3 linked regions of the Alloalcanivorax dieselolei B5 genome follow. The protein of the gene in region 3 interacts with the protein of the main gene of each other region in a pairwise test. Links are inferred from orthologs where the notes say so. Each region holds a gene or a part of one and is shown on either strand. Other genes may lie near its edges.

Region 1 (6,078 bases), 1.8 Mb from region 3 along the record:
CTTATTGCCTCAATGTCGGGACCCGTCCTGGACGGGTCTTGATACAGATCAAGTACCCTCCGTCGCGCCTATGCAAAATACTTGATTTACATCAAGGAGGAGGCGCGATGACACGGGCGGATATTCTGTTCCAGCAGGGCGATCACGTGGTGGCCAGGTTTCATGATCTGGTCCAGGGCGAAGGCGTGCAGGCCAATCAGTTCGCCATTCGCCATGGTGAGCAGGGGGCCCTGATCGACCCCGGCGGCGATCTTACCTATACCCCTCTGACCATCGAATTGAGCCGCCATCTCAACCTGCGTGATCTCACCTACATTCTGGCGTCCCACCAGGACCCGGATATTATCGCCTCGCTGCCCCGCTGGATGTTGCATTCCCACTGCAAGGTGGCGGTGTCCCGGCTATGGTCGCGGTTTCTGCCCCACCTGGCGTCCACTTTCGTCACCTCGCGGGTGGGCGAGCAATGGCAGGAGCGGATTCTGGCGCTGCCGGACAAGGGAGCGGTATTGCCGTTCGCGGATTCGGAACTGTGGGCCTTGCCCGCCCACTTCCTGCATTCAGTGGGTAATTTCAGTTTTTACGATCCGGTAAGCCGTATCCTGTTTTCCGGGGATATCGGCGCCTCTCTGGGTGGGGAGGAAGGCGAGGTAGGCCGTTTCGAGGATCACATTCCGGCCATGGCCGGCTTTCATCGGCGCTACATGGCCGGCAATCGTGCTTGCCGCTATTGGGTGCGCATGGTGCGGGAATTGAATCCGGCAATGATCGTGCCGCAGCACGGAGGTTATTTTGCGTCTCGAGTGACCATTGGGCGCTTTCTGGATTGGTTGGAACGGCTGGAATGTGGCCCCGACTTGATGGGGGTGAAGGATTACCGGCTTCCCGGGAGAGTTGGCGCTCACCCAAAAAGAACGAAATAGAATTTGCAGTATATTTTATATATGCAAATGATCTAACACTTAAAGTGCTTTCTCAGCTCCAGAGCGCAGCTGTCTGATTAGTTTCAGAACCAATTTCCCTTCCTTTATTCCCCTTTCAATGTGACACAGCTAACAAACTGATTTTCAAGGAATTTCTTTTACATTCACCAATGTCGTGAAACTTGACTTGTGAAAAGCGCTGGCCATAGAGTGTCGCAATGTGGTGAAAAGTGGGATGAAGTGGGAAAAAGGCTTCGTCCGGTGTGACGAAGTGGGACGGACCGCCGCTCCCAATGCTTCGACATAAAAGGGCCGACATAGAAGGGGAAGGCCAGTGTTCAATGGGCGTACCGCGCTCAATCTGGATGCAAAAGGTCGGCTGACCGTGCCGACGCGCTACCGTGAGTCGCTGAACAGCGCTTGCGGTGGCCGCGTTGTGCTTACTCAGCACCCCTATGACGCCTGTCTGGTGATGTACCCGTTTCCCGAGTGGCGCGAGATCGCCCGGCAGGTGGCCGCGCAGAGTGACGCCCACGCCCAGGTTCGTGCGTTGAAGCGCCGGTTCCTGGGGCAGGCGGTGGAAATGGACATGGACGGCAATGGCCGTCTACTGGTGCCGCCGGAACTGCGGGACGTGGTCGGGCTGGAGAAGCGCGCCATGTTGGTGGGTCTGCTGCACCGCTTTGAAATCTGGGCCGAAGACACCTGGAACGAACTCGAACAGCAGAACCTGGACCAGGAAGCCATGCCCGAGAGCGTGCAGGCTCTGTCGTTCTGACGCCGCGAGGTCATGGCATGAACAACGGGAAGCAGTACGCGCACCAGCCGGTGATGCTGGAGGAGGTACTGGAAATGTGGTTCACGCGGGACGACGGCTTCTATGTGGACGGCACCTTTGGCCGCGGTGGCCACAGTCGTGCCTTGTTGTCCCTGCTGTCGCCCGCCGGGCGCCTGACGGGCGTGGACCGTGACCCGCAAGCGGTGGCCACCGGTGAGCAACTGGAAGCGGAAGATTCCCGCTTCCGTATTCATGCCGGCCGTTTTGACTGTCTGCCGGAACTGGTGAGTGAGGCCGGGCGGCCGATTGACGGTCTGTTGCTGGATCTGGGTGTGTCCTCGCCGCAACTGGACGACGCCAGCCGCGGGTTCAGTTTTCTGCGCGACGGCCCCCTGGACATGCGCATGGATCCGGGCAGTGGCGAAAGCGTGGCCGACTGGCTGGCCCGCGCCGATGAAAAAGATATCGCCGACGTGTTGTATCGCTTCGGCGAGGAGCGCAAGTCGCGGCGCATTGCCCGTGCCATAGTCGCGCGCCGCCAGGAAACGCCGTTGCGGACCACCCGCCAACTGGCCGATCTGATTGAGTCGGTGCTGGGCAAGGGCGATCCGGGCAAGCATCCGGCGACGCGCAGCTTCCAAGCCCTGCGCATCCACATCAACAGGGAGTTGGAGGCGCTGGAAGCGACTCTGGCACAAACGCTCGAGACGCTCGCCATCGGCGGGCGTCTCGCCGTTATCAGCTTCCATTCTTTGGAAGACCGGCTGGTGAAGCTGTTTATCCGCGACCAGTCCGGCATGGCGCCCCGGGGGCGGGGTGGACTGCCGCTGGGTGAGGAAACACCTCAGCGGCTACGGCCGCTGGGTAAGGCCCGGCGCGCTGGCGAGGAAGAAGTGCGGCATAACCCACGCGCCCGCAGCGCGGTGCTGCGCGTGGCGGAGCGGGTGGCCTGATGGCCCGCTGGCTGCATTGGCCGTTGCTGATCCTGGTAGTGGGGTCGGCATTGGGCGTCAGTTATACGGTGCACGAGGCACGCCGCCTGACCGATGAGAGTCAGCGGCTGCAACGGCGCCAGGCGCAACTGGAAACCCAGTGGGGCCAGTTGCTTTTGGAACACAGCACCTGGGGCAGTTACGCCCGGGTGGAGAGCCTGGCCAGAGAAAAGCTGGGCATGAAAGTCCCGACCACCGATGAGCGAGTGTTGACACGGCCATGAGCGCCAACAAACGCAAAGCGACACGCAAACCGGTCGCCAGCAAACGCTGGACCGGCAGACGCTGGCACCTGGTGCTGGCGTTCTGGCTGGTGTGCGCCGCTGTGCTGGTGGTGCGGGCGGTGGATCTGCAGGTGGTCGAGCACGACTTCCTGGCTCACCAGGGCGATATCCGTAATTTGCGGGTGGAGCCTCTGGCCGCCAATCGGGGTGTGATTCGTGATCGCAATGGCCGGCCGCTGGCGGTCAGTACCCCGGTGGTGACGCTGTGGGTGAACCCCCAGGAAGCGATGGAGAATCAGCAGCAATGGTCCAAGCTGACCGGCAACCCGATTATTGACCGGGCGCATTTCGCCCGGCGCGTGAAAGCGCACCCCAGCCGGGAATTCATCTATCTGGCCCGGGGGTTGGCGCCGGAACAGGCGGAATCCGTACTGTCCCTGGGCGTGCCGGGTATCTATTCGCTGACCGAGTACCGCCGCTATTACCCGGCCGGTGAAGTGACCAGTCATGTGGTCGGGTTCACCAACATTGATGAGCAGGGCCAGGAAGGCGTGGAACTGGCCTTCGACAAGCAGCTCACCGGCGCGCCGGGCCGCAAGAAAGTGGTCCGTGACCTGCTGGGACGGGTGATTCAGGACATCGAACTGATCGAGCCGGCGCGTCCGGGTGAAGATGTCACCCTGAGTCTGGATCTGCGGTTGCAGTATCTGGCGTACAAGGAGCTGATGTCCGCGGTGCAACGTTTCGGTGCCACCGGTGGTTCGGTGGTGGTGCTGGACGTGAAGACCGGCGAGGTGCTGGCCATGGTCAACCAGCCGGGCTACAACCCCAATAACCGCAGCGGCATTAATACCGCCAGCCTGCGCAACCGGGCCGTCACCGACCTGTTCGAGCCTGGCTCCACGGTGAAACCGTTCACCGTGGCCGCGGCCTTGGAGCAGGGCATGGTGACTCCCGCCACCGCCATTAATACCCACCCGGGCTATCTGCGTGTGGGGCCGAAAACCATTCGCGACCATCGTGATTATGGCGTCATCGACGTGACCACGGTGCTGACCAAGAGCTCCAACGTGGGCACCAGCAAACTGGCGCTGTCCATGGACCAACAGGTGCTGCCAGCCATGCTCGAGCGGTTCGGCTTCGGCCAGCCCACCGGCGTGCGCTTTCCCGGCGAGAGCGGCGGGGTGCTGCCGATCCGTGCCAAGTGGCGCGATGTGGAGCGGGCGGCGTTGTCCTACGGCTATGGCGTCAGCGTGACGGCTCTGCAACTGGCACAGGCCTACGCCATTCTCGGTAATCAGGGGCGCCGGGTGCCGCTGTCCATGGTCAAGGTGGATGAAGCGCCCCAGGGCGAGCGGGTGATTGGCACGGATACCGCCCGTGCCATCGTCGATATGCTGGAAACCGTGGTCGGCCAGTTGGGCACCGCCCGCCGTGCCCGTATCCCCGGTTATCAGGTGGCGGGCAAGACCGGCACGGTGCACAAGCTGACCTCCACCGGTTACGCCGAACACCGCTACCAGGGGATTTTCGCTGGCCTGGCGCCGGCCACCGATCCGCGCATCGCCGCCGTGGTGGTGATCGATGATCCGGATCAAAGCGCCTATTACGGCGGTCTGGTGGCGGCGCCGGTATTCTCCACTATTGTCGGCGGCGCCCTGCGCGCCATGCACGTGCCGCCGGACAAGCCGGAAGGGGTCATCGCCGGTGAGCCGGACGGGGAGGGTCGCACATGATCACCCTGGGCCAACTGCTGACCGATCTGGCATTGCCGGCCGACCTGGCCGGCTTGCCGGTTATGGCGCTGCGGCTGGACAGCCGGGCGGTCCGCCCTGGTGACGTGTTCCTGGCGGTGCCCGGATTCCGTGCCGATGGCCGCAGTTACATCGGTGCCGCCGTCGAGGCCGGGGCCGGGGCCATCCTGCAGGAAGGCGATGCCTTTACCGTTAACCAGAGTGGCGCGGTGCCGCGCATCGAGATTCCTGCCCTGGGGCGTGAAGTCGGCACCCTGGCAGCCCGCTTTTACGGCTGTCCCGCCAACCATCTGAACATTGTCGGAGTGACCGGCACCAACGGTAAAACCAGCATTACCTGGTTCCTGCGTGACGCCCTTGACGCCGTCGGCCACCGCTGTGGTCTGGTTGGCACCCTGGGCGTGGGGCTGAAAGGGGACGAAGCGGATACCGGCCACACCACGCCGGACCCGATCACGCTGCAGTCGGCGTTGTACGGTCTGCGGGAAAAAGGCGCCGATTACGTTGCCATGGAAGTGTCCTCCCATGCTCTGGATCAGGGGCGCCTGGGGGACACCCGGGTGCCCTGCGCGGTGTTCAGCAATCTCAGCCGCGACCATCTGGATTACCACGGCAGCATGGACGCCTATCTGAACGCCAAGCGTTCTCTGTTCACCCGTCCGGGGCTGGCCATGGCGGTGATCAACACCGACGACGAGGCCGCTTCCACGCTGGTGGCCAGCCTTGATGATGGTGTGCGTTGCGTGACCTTTGGATCCACCGATGGCGCCACCGTGCGTTGTCTGGAACATCATGCCCTGCCAGAAGGCATGGAAATGGTATTGAGCGTGGGTGGCGAGCCGTTGTCCCTGCGTCTGCCGCTGTACGGCGACTTCAACCTGAGCAATGTGATGGCGGTGGCCGGTGTACTGCACGGATTGGGCTGGAGCAACCAGGCGCTGGGTCAAGGACTGGGCGCGCTGACCTCAGTGCCCGGGCGGATGGAATCCCTGTGCCAGCCGGGGCAGCCGGTGGTGGTGGTGGATTATGCCCATACACCGGACGGTCTGGAGAAAGCCCTGAGCGGCGTGCGCGGTCATTTCCCCGGCCGGCTGTGGTGCCTGGTGGGTTGCGGCGGTGACCGTGACACCGGCAAGCGCCCGCTGATGGGCGCGGTGGCGGAAAAACTGGCCGATCGCGTGGTGCTCACCAGTGATAATCCGCGCAATGAAGCGCCGGAAGGCATCATCGAACAAATCCGCGGTGGCATGAACCGGCCGCAAGATGCGCTATGCCTGAGCGACCGGCCCGAAGCCGTGGCCAGGGCCATCGCCGAGGCCGAGGCCGGTGACGTGGTGCTGATCGCCGGCAAGGGCCACGAACGTTATCAGGAAGTGGCCGGCCATCGTTATCCCATGGACGACCGGGCCT
Region 2 (6,127 bases), 1.8 Mb from region 3 along the record:
TGTAAGGAAATACCATGGCCAACACAAACCGGCCCCAAAACCTCGGGGCACTGCTCAAACGCCATCCCAGATTGGGACGGCTGGCGGCCAATGCCCGCGCCCAGCCCGCGCCCTCTCAAGGCGGCGACCCGCGAGCGTGCCTGCCGCCCGCGCTGCGTGACCGGGTCATGCTGGTGGAAGAATCGCAACGCTGGCTGGCGCTGGTGGAAAACAGCGCCACCGCGCAGTTGTTGCGCTTCCATCTGCCCCGGCTGCAACGGGCTCTGCCCGGCGCCGCCAGCGTCAAAATCGTGGTGACCGGCCGGCGCCAGCTTGATAGCGGCTCCGGTTCCTCCACGCACGCCACAGATGAAGGCAAATACCGTGCCATGGGACCGGTTCTGGATGCGGAAAGCGCGGCTCATATCGCGCGCGCGGCGCGTGACATGGACGATCCGGGTCTGCGTGAGGCCCTGGCCCGACTGGCCAGCCGGGTCAAAAAGTGACGGGAAGGATCATCTGAAAGGCGTAACTGCCCACCCCGGCCGCGGGAGGGTGGCCGGGGTGGATCGGGGAAGCACACCGTTATTCGGCGGTGGCCAAAGGTCCGGCGTAGGAGATCGGCGCCGCGTCAGCGTCCTCGAACGTCACCACTTCGTAGGCCTCCGGCTGGCTCAGCAGTTCGCGCAGCAGGGCGTTGTTCAAAGCGTGACCGGACTTGTGGCCCACGAATTCGCCAATCAGGCTGTAGCCCAATTGATACAGGTCGCCGATGGCGTCCAGCATCTTGTGCTTCACGAATTCGTCGTCGTAACGCAGACCGTCCTCGTTAAGGATGCGGTATTCGTCCACCACGATGGCATTGTCGACACTGCCGCCCAACGCCAGGTTCTGGCTGCGCAGGAACTCGATATCACGCATGAACCCGAAGGTCCGGGCGCGCGCCACTTCCTTCACGAACGAGGTCGTGGAGAAATCGATGCTCGCCAGTTGATCGCGTTCCTCGAAGACCGGGTGGTCGAATTCGATCGAGAAAGTCACCTTGAATCCGTCAAAAGGCACGAAAGTGGCAACCTTGTCGCCTTCTTTCACCGTCACCTTCTTCTTGATCCGGATGAACTTCTTGGCCGCCTCCTGCTCACGGATACCCGCGGACTGCAGCAGGAATACGAAGGGCCCGGCACTGCCATCCATGATCGGGACTTCCGGTGCCGACAACTCCACATAGGCGTTATCGACCCCCAGCCCGGCCATGGCGGAGAGCAAATGCTCGACCGTGCCCACCTTGACGCCATTCTGCACCAGGGTCGTGGACAAGGTGGTTTCTCCCACATTGTGGGCACCCGCCTTGATCTCCACCACCGGATCCAGATCCACGCGGCGGAACACGATGCCAGTGTCCACCGGCGCCGGACGTACCGTCAGGTAGACTTTCTCACCAGTATGCAACCCTACGCCGGTGGCGCGGATTACGTTTTTGAGTGTTCGTTGTCTGATCATCGATTCGTCACAAAGCTACCGGTATCCTGAAAAATAAGGATACTGCCATCCTCGAAGCGTTATAAGAGGATAAGTATACCCAAAATCCTCTTACCGCACCATTGACCGTGCCTATCGCGCCGTTAGCCGCGCCGCCGTCAGTCGGCCTGACGGCGGAGGAAGGTCGGGATATCAATGAAGTCCAGATCTTCCGCGGTACTCACCGCGCCACGGCCGGAACCGCCCATGCTTTGTTGCACGGCACGACGGCGCTCGACGGCGGGACGCTCCAGGTCGTTGTAGTCCACCCGGCCTTCCGCGCCCAACGAGTTCTGACGGCCACGCACCACTTTCAGTTCCTGCTGGGCGCCCAAACCGGTGGCGACCACCGTCACGCTGATATTGTCGCCCATATCCGGGTCGATGGCCGTGCCGATGATCACATTGGCTTCCTCGCTGGCCAGCTCGCTGACGATGTCACCCACCTCGGAGAACTCGTCCAGAGCGATGGACTCGTTGGCGGTGATGTTGATCAGGATGCCACGGGCGCCACGCAGATCCACATCTTCCAGCAGCGGGCTGGAAATGGCGGCCTGAGCGGCTTCGGAAGCCCGGTTGTCGCCGGTGGCGATACCGGTACCCATCATCGCGGTACCCAGTTCACTCATCACCGTGCGCACATCGGCGAAGTCGACGTTGATCATGCCGGGACGGACGATCAGATCGGCGATCCCTTTCACCGCGCCCTGCAGTACTTCGTTGGCCGCTTTGAACGCGTCCAGCAGGGTGGTGGAACCGCCCAGCACCGACTGCAACTTCTCGTTGGGGATGGTGATCAGGGAGTGCACTTGGTCGCGCAGGGCCTGGATGCCTTCCTGAGCGGAGCGCATGCGCTTCTTGCCCTCGAACGGGAACGGTTTGGTCACCACCGCCACCGTGAGGATACCCAGTTCCTTGGCGATCTCGGCCACCACCGGCGCCGCGCCGGTACCGGTACCACCGCCCATGCCGGCGGTGACGAACACCATGTCCGCGCCGTCGAGCAACTCGGCGATGCGGTCACGGTCCTCCAGCGCCGCCTGCCGGCCGATTTCCGGATTGGCACCGGCACCCAGACCCTTGGTCACCTGGCTGCCCAGTTGAATCACGGTCTTGGCCGAGGAATTGCGCAGGGCCTGTGCATCGGTATTGGCGCAAATGAAATCCACGCCTTCCACGTTAGAGCGCACCATGTGGTCCACGGCATTGCCGCCGCCACCACCAACGCCCACCACTTTGATCACCGCGCCATGGGGTACGGAATCTTCCAGTTTGAATTGCATAATTGATCTCCCGCTTGTTGCTTCCCTGGTTACTGCTTTTTCCAAATCGGGCCAACCTGCCCGGCCCGTCTTGAAACCGTTGAAATCGCTCCACGCTTGCACGCTTCACGCAACACGCGAAAACCACTCCGATTCAGCGTGCTGCGTGCTGGCGTGTTGCGTGCCAGCGTTTTCATCAAAAATTGCCCTGGAACCAGCGCTTGAAGCGCTCGACCCAGTTCACTTGTCCACCACCGGCCTGGGCACGCGCGCTCAGGCCTTCCTTCTCCATCCGCAGCCCGTAGAGCAGCAGGCCCACGGAAGTGGAATAAATCGGGTTGCGCACCACGTCGGTGAGCCCGGCCACGCCCTGCGGCGTACCCAGCCGTACCGGCATGTGGAAAATCTCCTCCGCCAGTTCCACCGCGCCTTCGATCTTCGAGGAGCCACCGGTCAGAACGATGCCGCCGGGGATCAGGTCCTCGTACCCGGAGCGGCGGATTTCCGCCTGGATCAGGGTGAACAGTTCGTCGTAACGCGGCTCCACCACCTCGGCCAGATTCTGGCGGCTGAGGGTGCGCGGTGGCCGGTCGCCGACGCTGGGCACCTTGATGGTTTCGTCGGCGCCGGCCAGTTGCGTCAGCGCGCAGGCGTACTTGATCTTGATCTCGTCGGCGTGCTGCTTCGGCGTGCGCAGCGCCATGGCGATATCGTTAGTGACCTGATCACCGGCAATCGGAATATTGGCGGTGTGCCGGATCGCCCCTTCGGTGAAGATGGCGATATCGGTGGTGCCGCCGCCGATGTCGACGATGCACACGCCCAGTTCACGCTCGTCCTCGGTCAGTACCGAATAGGCGCTGGCCAGTTGCTCGAGGATGATGTCCTCCACTTCGAGACCGCAGCGGCGCACGCATTTTTCCACGTTCTGGGCCGCGTTCACGGCGCAGGTCACCAGGTGCACCTTGGCTTCCAGGCGCACCCCGCTCATGCCCACCGGCTCGCGCACCCCTTCCTGGTTGTCCACCACGTATTCCTGCGGCAGCACATGCAGGGTCTTCTGGTCCGCCGGAATCGCCACCGCCTGGGCGGCGTCGATGACGCGGTCGATATCCGCCTGCATCACCTCCCGGTCACGGATGGCGACAATGCCGTGGGAGTTGAGGCTGCGCACGTGGGATCCGGCGATGCCGGCGTAGACCGAGTGGATCTGGCACCCGGCCATCAGTTCCGCTTCCTCCACCGCCCGCTGGATCGAGCGCACCGTGGCCTCGATATCCACCACCACGCCTTTCTTCATGCCGCGGGAGGGCTGCGAGCCGAGGCCCACCACCTCGACGGTGCCTTCGCTGGTCACCTGACCGACGATCGCCACCACCTTGGAGGTACCGATGTCCAGTCCCACGATCATGTTGTCCATTGCGTTCGCCATTAGCGCCTGCCTCGATCCGTTATACTTTGCCCGCCCGGCGGGCGGATGCCGCTTGCGCGTCCTGGTCATCCCGCCAGGTGACCGCCACGCCATCGGCGTAGCGCAGATCCACCCGGGCCACGCCGCGACTGTCGGTGCTCAGCACCCCGCGGTACAACCGCACGAAGCGGCGCAGCTTGTTCACGTACTGTTCCCGATCCACCACCAACTGCATGTTGTTATTCAGGGTCAGGCGGGCGGTGAGACGCGCGTTCACCTCCATCCGCTCGATCCCCAAGCCAATGTCGCTGAGCAGTTTGGCCATGCTGTGGTAGTAGCTCATTACTTCGTCGAGCCGTTGTTCCGGTCCGTTCAGACGCGGCAGACCGGAAAGGTCGTACTGCTTCAGCGCCTTGAACGGTTCGCCGGTATTGGAGACCAGCAAGGTCTCGTTCCACACCGCCACCGGTTCCCGCTCGGTGACGGTGAGCACCACGGTATCCGGCCACTGACGCCGCACCGAGACATCCGCCACCCAGCTCAATTCCCGCGCCTGGTCATAGATCCGGTCCAATGGCGCAGTAAAGTAGTTGGCGTCACGCACCAGGGTGGCCAGCTTGGTCTGCACCTGCTGCTGACGGCGGACGTCGGTGACCCCGTCCACACCCACCTTGCGCACCGGGTAGTGATCCAACACCCGTGGCAGGTAAATCACGCCGCCCACCAGCACCGCCGCCACCAGGGCCACCAGCACCGCCGGCACCGCCGCCGCCAGGCGCTCACGCAGCGGCACCCGGGGCGTCTTGCGCCGGACGCTGGAAGCACCACGGGAACGCGGTTGCACTCCCTGTTGACGGCGAGGCGCCTTAGCCACGGCGTTTACCTCCTTTGCGCGGCGGGAACCGGTCCACCGCGTCCAACAGAATCCGCGCCACCAGAATCGGGAACTCGTCACCGGCGGCACGGGCGGCCATCGGCACCAAGCTGTGGTCGGTCATGCCGGGTACCGTGTTCACTTCCAGCAACTGCCAGCGCCCTTGTTCATCGCGCATCACATCGACGCGGCCCCAGCCCTGGCAGCCCACCACCTTGAAAGCCCGCAGCGACAGCGCTCGCAGTTCGCTCTCGTCCTCGTCGCTGAGCCCCGCCGGACACAGGTACTCGGTGCTGTTGGACTGGTACTTGGCCTGGTAGTCATAAAACTGATTCGGTGTCTTCAGCCGGATCGCCGGCAGCACCTGCTCGCCGACCACGGACACGGTGTACTCGGGGCCGTTGACCCAGGCCTCCACCAGCACTTCGCTGTCGTACTGGCGGGCGTCATCCAGCGCCTTGCGCAGTTGCGTCTGGTCTTCCACCTTGGCCATGCCGATGGAGGAACCCTCATGGGCCGGCTTCACCATCAGCGGGAAGCCCAATTCGGCCAGCGCCTCGCCGTCATCATCCGCGCCCACCACATGGAACGCCGGAGTCGGCAGGCCAACGCCTTTCCACAGCCATTTGCTGCGCACCTTGTCCATGCCGATGGCCGAGGCCATCACCCCGGAGCCGGTGTACGGCACACCGAGATGTTCCAGCACGCCCTGGATCACGCCGTCCTCGCCACCACGGCCGTGCAAGGCGATGAAGGCCACGTCAAAGCCCTTGAGGGTCTCGACCCCCACTTCCGAGGGATCCACCAACTCGGCGATCAATCCCAATTGGCGCAGGGCCTGATGGACCTCGGCACCGCTTTTCAGGGATACCGGGCGCTCGGCCGAGCTGCCGCCGGCCAGCACCGCCACCCGACCGATGCGTGCCAATCGTTGTTTCATGGCGTTATCGATCATCATGACCGTTCTCCTCTCACCCGCTCGGCCAGATCCCGCGCGATCGTTCCCACGTTACCGGCCCCCTGGGTCACCAGCAGATCACCGTCGTGCAGCAGGTGCTCCAGCAAGGCGGGCAGTTTCGCCGG
Region 3 (5,941 bases):
CCACCGCCCCGTCCGCCGCGGCCACTACCGACGCACCGCGACGCCCGGCGATGGCGATACCGCGAGGGCCGCTGCCGGCGAAGGAAAAGCGCTGCACCAGCTCTCCATCCGCCGGCCAGCGCCAACGCACGTTGCTGACTACTTTCGGGGTCGCTGGAGGGGCCGGTTTGGCGACCGGCTTGACGGCCGGCTTCGCCGTCGGTTTGCTGCTTGAGGCGGTACTGCGTGGACGGGTTTTCGGTACTGCCGCGGCGCGGGAGGAGAAACGGATCACCTGTCCGGGATAGATGGTGTAAGGCGCTTTGATGCCATTGGCGCGCGCCAGCGACTTGTAGTCCCAGCCGTAGCGCCAGGCAATCGAATACAAGGTCTCGCCGCGAGCCACCTTATGGCTGCCGGAAGTCACCGGCTGGGAGCGGGATGACTTGCCGTACAGGTCAACCACCGGCGGCGGATTGCTTACCGCACACCCGCCCAGCCACAGTGTCAAAGTTATCCAGACCAGAACGCGCAAGTAGAAGCCTTTAGTCGGTCGTCTCCTTGGCGACATTATGCACAGGTGCGGCCAGGGAAAGTAGCCAGACCACAGCCATTCCCAATAAAGCGGCAAGCACGGCGATGAGAATTTGCGTCCCTTCGCCGGTGGCCTGAGCGTATTGATGCGGCGTCAGCCAATGCTCTCCGAGGCCACTTTCGTCACCGATGCGCCAGGGCCAGAGTTTGACCAGCGAACCGGCCATGAAGCCGCCAAGCAGCGCCATTACTGTGTCGTGGTAACGACTCAACAGCCACTTCAGCAAATGCACGAAGCTCAACAGCCCCACCGCGCAGCCGCCCGCGAAAGCAGCCAGCAATGACCACTGGCCGTCACGCACCGCCTGCAGAACCGGCTCATAAAGCCCGAGTAAAAGAAGGATAAAACTGCCGGAAATGCCCGGCAGAATCATCGCGCAGATAGCCACGGCGCCACCCAGAAAAAACACCAGCGGGCCGGCACCGGCCCCCTGCAGTCCCGGCGCCAGCGAAATCGCCACCGCCGCCAGAGTGCCGGCCAGAAAGGTAGCCCATTGGGAAGGGCCTCTTCGTACCAGCGGCTTGAGAATCATCGGGATGCTGGCGGCAATCAAACCGGAAAAGAACGCCCACACCGGTACCGGATGGTGTTCCAGAAACCAGGTAATCAAGCGCGCCAGCAAGGCGATGCTGGTGAGGATGCCCGCCAACAGAGAAATCAGGAAAGTGAAGTTGCCGGCACGCCAGAACGCGGCAAATCCCTGCCGTCGCCAGATCGTGATCAGACCGGGGCGAACCCCGCCCAGAGTGGCGATCAGTTCCTCATAGATGCCGGTGATCAGCGCCAGGGTGCCACCGGAAACCCCGGGCACCACGTCGGCCGCGCCCATGGCGATGCCCCGGCAGTAGACGCCGGGCCGAAACAAAGCGGTCATTGCACGCCTCTCTGAAAGGGCACGAAGCGCACCGGGTCCAGCGCCCGCGACACCAGTTCGTTGCCATGCCGATCCACCACGGTCAGCCGTTGTTGGCGATCCCCCACCGGCATCACCAGACGGCCTCCCTCGGCCAGTTGGGCAAGCAGTTCCTCGGGGATGTCCGGACGGGCGCAGGTCACCAGGATGCCATCGAACGGGGCCGCCGAGGACCAGCCGAAGCCGCCGTCGGCATGGCGCAGCTGCACCCGGTTGGCCAGTCCCAGCTCACGCAGCCGCAGCCGGGCGGCATCCTGCAAAGGGCGGATCCGCTCCACCGAACAGACCTGACGGGCGAAAGCGGCCAGTACCGCGGTCTGGTAACCGCAGCCGGTTCCCACCTCCAGCACCTTCTCCGGAATCGCCTGCTCGATCAGCAGCTCGGTCATGCGCGCCACCACCCAGGGCTGGGAAATGGTCTGCCCGTGGCCGATCGGCAGGGCGGTATCGTCATAGGCCTGATGGGACAGCGCCTCGTCCACGAACAAATGCCGTGGCGTGGCGCGAATGGCTTCCAGTACCCGTTCATCGGTGATCCCCGATTCCCTTAGCCGGCTGATCAGCCGTTCCCGGGTACGCGCGGACGTCATGCCAATCCCACTTCGTCGGTCTGTCATGTTGCTAAAATCCCAATGGGGCCAGACGCCCCCCTGATATCAAAGCCTTTCCCGCGAGCGCCGTTCCGGCCCGCGAGTCTCCAGCAACTCCGCCAGCACGGTGGTGGCGAAGGCCCCGGCCGGCAAGCGGAAAGATAAATACAGGGTATCGTCCCTGCTGTCCCAGTCGAGGCCGGACACCGGCAGGCGGGTGGCGCGGCGGGCCGCGTCGACACCCTGCCCCGCCAATCCCTCGATGACCGCGACCCAGGGGGCCAGCACGGTCTGTTCCAATATTTGGCAAGCGCCCGATGATGCCATGCCCCCGGCGCCGGGCAAAGGCCCGGTGGGATGAACTTCTCCGGCACTCAAGCGGGTTTCGGCGTCCGGTTCATCGGCGGCGGCGAATAATCCACGGCTGCCGTCCGGTTGCAAAAGGTCGCCGTCCAGCAGCCGGTCCCAACAGCCGCCGCGCACCCGCTCCGCCAATACCGCGTTGAACAGACCCGAGCGCACCGCCGACAGCCACAGGCCGCGCAAGGTGCGTTTGCGAGGCGCCTCGCCCTCTCCGCTCAGCCAGATCAGTCCGCGCTGCCAGTTACTGTCGTCCCGGCCAAAGCGCTGCTCGCCGAAATAGTTGGGTACGCCCAGGCGGGCGATCAACGCCAGACGCTCCGCCAGCGCCGCCGGATCCGCCTGGACCTGACGCAGGCGCAGTTGGAAAGCATTGGCGCGATGGGTACCGCGATTCAACTTGCGCCGGTGGCGGCGAGCCTGCAACAGCCGCACCCCCGGCGGACAGTCCAGGTCAGGGTCCGGTTTGCCGGGCAGATGGAGACTGAACCACTGGCGGGTGATGGCGCGGCGGTCCTTAAGCCCGCTGTAGCCCACCGAGAGACGATGAATGCCGGCCTGCTGGGCCAGCCACAACGCCACGTCCTCGGTGTTCCAATCGGTTTTCTCGATCTCCAGCCAGAGGTGCTCGCCCTCTCCTTCCGGCGTCACTGTCATGACCTCGTCGACGCGAAAGTCAGCGAACTGCTCCCGCATCAGGGCGCGCCCCAGCGGCGCGCCATGGGCCGGCGGCCGCGCCGGGGCGCCGCCGTTGTTCAAAACGGCGCCATTCAACTCAGTCTCGTTCAAGCAACACCACCGACTGCACCGCGATACCTTCGCCCCGCCCGGTGAAGCCCAGCCGTTCCGTGGTGGTGGCTTTCACCGACACCGCGTCCAGCGCCAGCCCCATCAGGTCGGCGATACGTTCACGCATGGCCTGCACATGGGGAGCGATCTTCGGCTGCTGGCAGATGATGGTCAGATCCAGATTCAGCGGCCGCCAGCCTCGACCGGTGACATCCTTGAGCACCGCTTTCAGCAAGACGGCGGAGTCAGCGCCTTTCCAGCGCGGATCGGTGTCCGGAAAATAATGGCCGATGTCACCCAGCGCCAGGGCGCCGAGCAGCGCATCACTGAGCGCGTGCAGCGCCACGTCGCCGTCGGAGTGAGCTTTCAGGCCACGCTCATGGGGAATGCGGATACCGCCGAGGACAACGTGATCGCCGTCATCACTGAAGGCGTGAACGTCGAAACCCTGACCAATACGCAGGCTCATGATGACTCCTCCTGGCCGGAGTCCAGTCCCTGGCGGCGCAGATAAAAGCGTGCCAGCGGCAGGTCTTCCGGTACCGTGATCTTGATGTTGTCGGCGTTTCCGGCCACCAGCCTCGGCCGCCAGCCACGCGCTTCCATGGCCGACGCTTCGTCGGTGATGGCGTCATCCGGCGCCGCCAGCGCCTCGGCGAGGGCCGCGGCAGGGAACAATTGCGGGGTCAGGGCCCGCCAGATCAGGCTGCGGTCCACGGTGGCGTCGATGCATTGGCCAGGATCCGCCCGCTTGATGGTATCCACCACCGGGCAGGCCAGGATTCCGCCCTGCTCTCCGACGCCGTCGATCAGCTTCTGGATATCCGACAGGCGTACCAGAGGGCGGGCCATGTCATGTACCAACGCCCAGGCGTCCGGGGCCTGTTCCAGCACCGCCTGGAGGCCGGCCCGCACTGACTCGGCGCGACTGGCGCCGCCGGTGACGGTGTGGATACGCGGGTGGTCCTGGAGCGACAATCCATTAAGCGACAATCGCGGCCACCAGGGGTCACCCTCAGCCACCGCCACCACCACACAGGACAAGGGCGCGAACGCCAGCAACCGTTGCAAGGTATGTTCCGCCAGGGTGCGGCCTTCCAGCGTCAGATATTGTTTGGGCAGGCTGGCGCCCATACGCGCGCCGACACCGGCGGCGGGCACCACCGCGTACAAAGGGAAAGGCTTAACGCTTGTCGTCACGGGGTGTGTCCGGTTCCAGGATCAGGAAGAAGGTCTCGCCGTCACGGATCATGCCCAGATCCTTGCGCGCCAGCTCCTCCACCGCATCGCTGCCTTCCTTGAGATCACGTACGTCCGCCGCCATCAGGCGGTTCCGTTCACTGAGCGTGTGGTTTTGTTCGGAGAGCGCCTGAACCTCCTTTTTCAGGGTCGCCACATGGCGCAGGCTGCCCTCCCCGAACCACAGGCGCACCTGCAGTACCACCAGCAGCAAAGCCAGAACGGCGAGCATGACCTGGCGGGCCGGGGACAGTTTCATGGGCAATCCTCATCACGGGCGGCCGCTGGCCGCCCGTCGCTCCTCACAGGAATTTGAACTCTTTGCGGCCTTTGTAGGCGGCACGGCCCAATTCCTCTTCGATACGGATCAGACGATTGTATTTGGCCACTCGGTCGGAGCGGCACAGAGAACCGGTTTTGATCTGACCGGCGGCGGTGGCCACCGCCAGATCAGCGATGGTGGTGTCGGCGGTCTCACCGCTGCGGTGGGAAATCACCGCGGTGTAACCGGCGTCCTTGGCCATCTTGATGGCGTCCAGAGTCTCCGACAGGGAACCGATTTGATTGAACTTGATCAGGATGGAATTGGCCACGTTCTGGTCAATCCCCTGCTTGAGGATCTTGGTGTTGGTGACGAACAGATCGTCCCCCACCAATTGAACCCGGCTGCCCAGGGTCTGGGTCAGGATCTTCCAGCCTTCCCAGTCGGACTCATCCATGCCGTCCTCGATGGAAATGATCGGATAACGGTCACACAGCTCGGCCAGATAATCACTGAAACCGGCGGCATCCATGCTGCGCCCTTCACCGGCGAGCACGTACTGGCCGTCCTTGTAGAACTCGCTGGAGGCGCAGTCCAGGGCCAGGGTGATGTCGTCACCGGCTTTGTAACCGGCCAGGTCGATGGCCTTCATGATCGCTTCCAGGGCCGCTTCGTTGCTGGGCAGGTCCGGAGCGAAGCCGCCCTCGTCACCCACCGCCGTGCTCAGGCCCTGTTGCTTCAACACGCTTTTGAGGGCGTGGAACACCTCGGCGCCGTAGCGGATGGCCTCGGCCACGGTGGGAGCGCCCACCGGCTGGATCATGAATTCCTGAATATCGACGTTGTTATCCGCGTGCTCACCACCGTTGATGATGTTCATCATCGGCACCGGCAGGGAGTACTCGTTGTCGTCGTCCTGCAAATCGGAGATGTATTCGTACAACGGCTTTTGCTGGAATTGCGCCGCGGCCTTGGCGGTCGCCAGGGACACCGCCAGGATCGCGTTGGCGCCGAGACGGCCTTTGTTGTCGGTGCCGTCGGAGTCGATCATCAACTGATCCAATTCACGTTGGGCGACGGCATCGCGGCCCACCAGCAATTCGCGGATCTCGGAATTGACGTTGCCCACGGCCCGGGTCACCCCCTTGCCCAGATAGCGGTCTTTGTCACCGTCACGCAGTTCCAGTGCTTCGCGGGAGCCGGTGGAGGCACCA

The links.
Region 1: the proteins of B5T_RS09545 (region 3) and ftsL interact in binary tests that used the Escherichia coli proteins (3 or more experiments, as listed by UniProt). The link is inferred for Alloalcanivorax dieselolei B5 from one-to-one orthologs.
Region 2: the proteins of B5T_RS09545 (region 3) and B5T_RS17235 interact in binary tests that used the Escherichia coli proteins (3 or more experiments, as listed by UniProt). The link is inferred for Alloalcanivorax dieselolei B5 from one-to-one orthologs.

The regions. Positions count from the first base shown.
Region 1 is NC_018691.1:3,890,184-3,896,261, reverse strand. What follows is about bases 1,332-4,282. They hold ftsL (cell division protein FtsL), read left to right. Parts: upstream 1,332-2,650; coding sequence 2,651-2,914; downstream 2,915-4,282. Other genes in these bases: B5T_RS17280 (peptidoglycan D,D-transpeptidase FtsI family protein), read left to right, coding at 2,911-4,282; rsmH (16S rRNA (cytosine(1402)-N(4))-methyltransferase RsmH), read left to right, coding at 1,716-2,651; mraZ (division/cell wall cluster transcriptional repressor MraZ), read left to right, coding at 1,332-1,698. Also shown: B5T_RS17300 (oxygen-binding di-iron domain-containing protein), read left to right, coding at 108-920; more of mraZ, read left to right, coding at 1,255-1,331; more of B5T_RS17280, read left to right, coding at 4,283-4,650; B5T_RS17275 (UDP-N-acetylmuramoyl-L-alanyl-D-glutamate--2,6-diaminopimelate ligase), read left to right, coding at 4,647-6,078. UniProt on the Escherichia coli protein: Essential cell division protein. May link together the upstream cell division proteins, which are predominantly cytoplasmic, with the downstream cell division proteins, which are predominantly periplasmic.
Region 2 is NC_018691.1:3,876,739-3,882,865, forward strand. What follows is about bases 3,128-6,127. They hold B5T_RS17235 (cell division protein FtsQ/DivIB), read right to left. Parts: upstream 5,045-6,127; coding sequence 4,211-5,044; downstream 3,128-4,210. Other genes in these bases: ftsA (cell division protein FtsA), read right to left, coding at 3,128-4,191; B5T_RS17240 (D-alanine--D-alanine ligase), read right to left, coding at 5,037-5,999; murC (UDP-N-acetylmuramate--L-alanine ligase), read right to left, coding at 5,999-6,127. Also shown: B5T_RS17215 (hypothetical protein), read left to right, coding at 15-485; lpxC (UDP-3-O-acyl-N-acetylglucosamine deacetylase), read right to left, coding at 565-1,479; cell division protein FtsZ, read right to left, coding at 1,617-2,780; more of ftsA, read right to left, coding at 2,956-3,127. UniProt on the Escherichia coli protein: Essential cell division protein. May link together the upstream cell division proteins, which are predominantly cytoplasmic, with the downstream cell division proteins, which are predominantly periplasmic. May control correct divisome assembly.
Region 3 is NC_018691.1:2,109,298-2,115,238, reverse strand. What follows is about bases 3,068-5,881. They hold B5T_RS09545 (FtsB family cell division protein), read right to left. Parts: upstream 4,725-5,881; coding sequence 4,410-4,724; downstream 3,068-4,409. Other genes in these bases: eno (phosphopyruvate hydratase), read right to left, coding at 4,768-5,881; ispD (2-C-methyl-D-erythritol 4-phosphate cytidylyltransferase), read right to left, coding at 3,692-4,426; ispF (2-C-methyl-D-erythritol 2,4-cyclodiphosphate synthase), read right to left, coding at 3,213-3,695; truD (tRNA pseudouridine(13) synthase TruD), read right to left, coding at 3,068-3,211. In the rest of the region: B5T_RS09575 (peptidoglycan DD-metalloendopeptidase family protein), read right to left, coding at 1-490; B5T_RS09570 (DUF368 domain-containing protein), read right to left, coding at 525-1,448; B5T_RS09565 (protein-L-isoaspartate(D-aspartate) O-methyltransferase), read right to left, coding at 1,445-2,104; more of truD, read right to left, coding at 2,144-3,067; more of eno, read right to left, coding at 5,882-5,941. UniProt on the Escherichia coli protein: Essential cell division protein. May link together the upstream cell division proteins, which are predominantly cytoplasmic, with the downstream cell division proteins, which are predominantly periplasmic.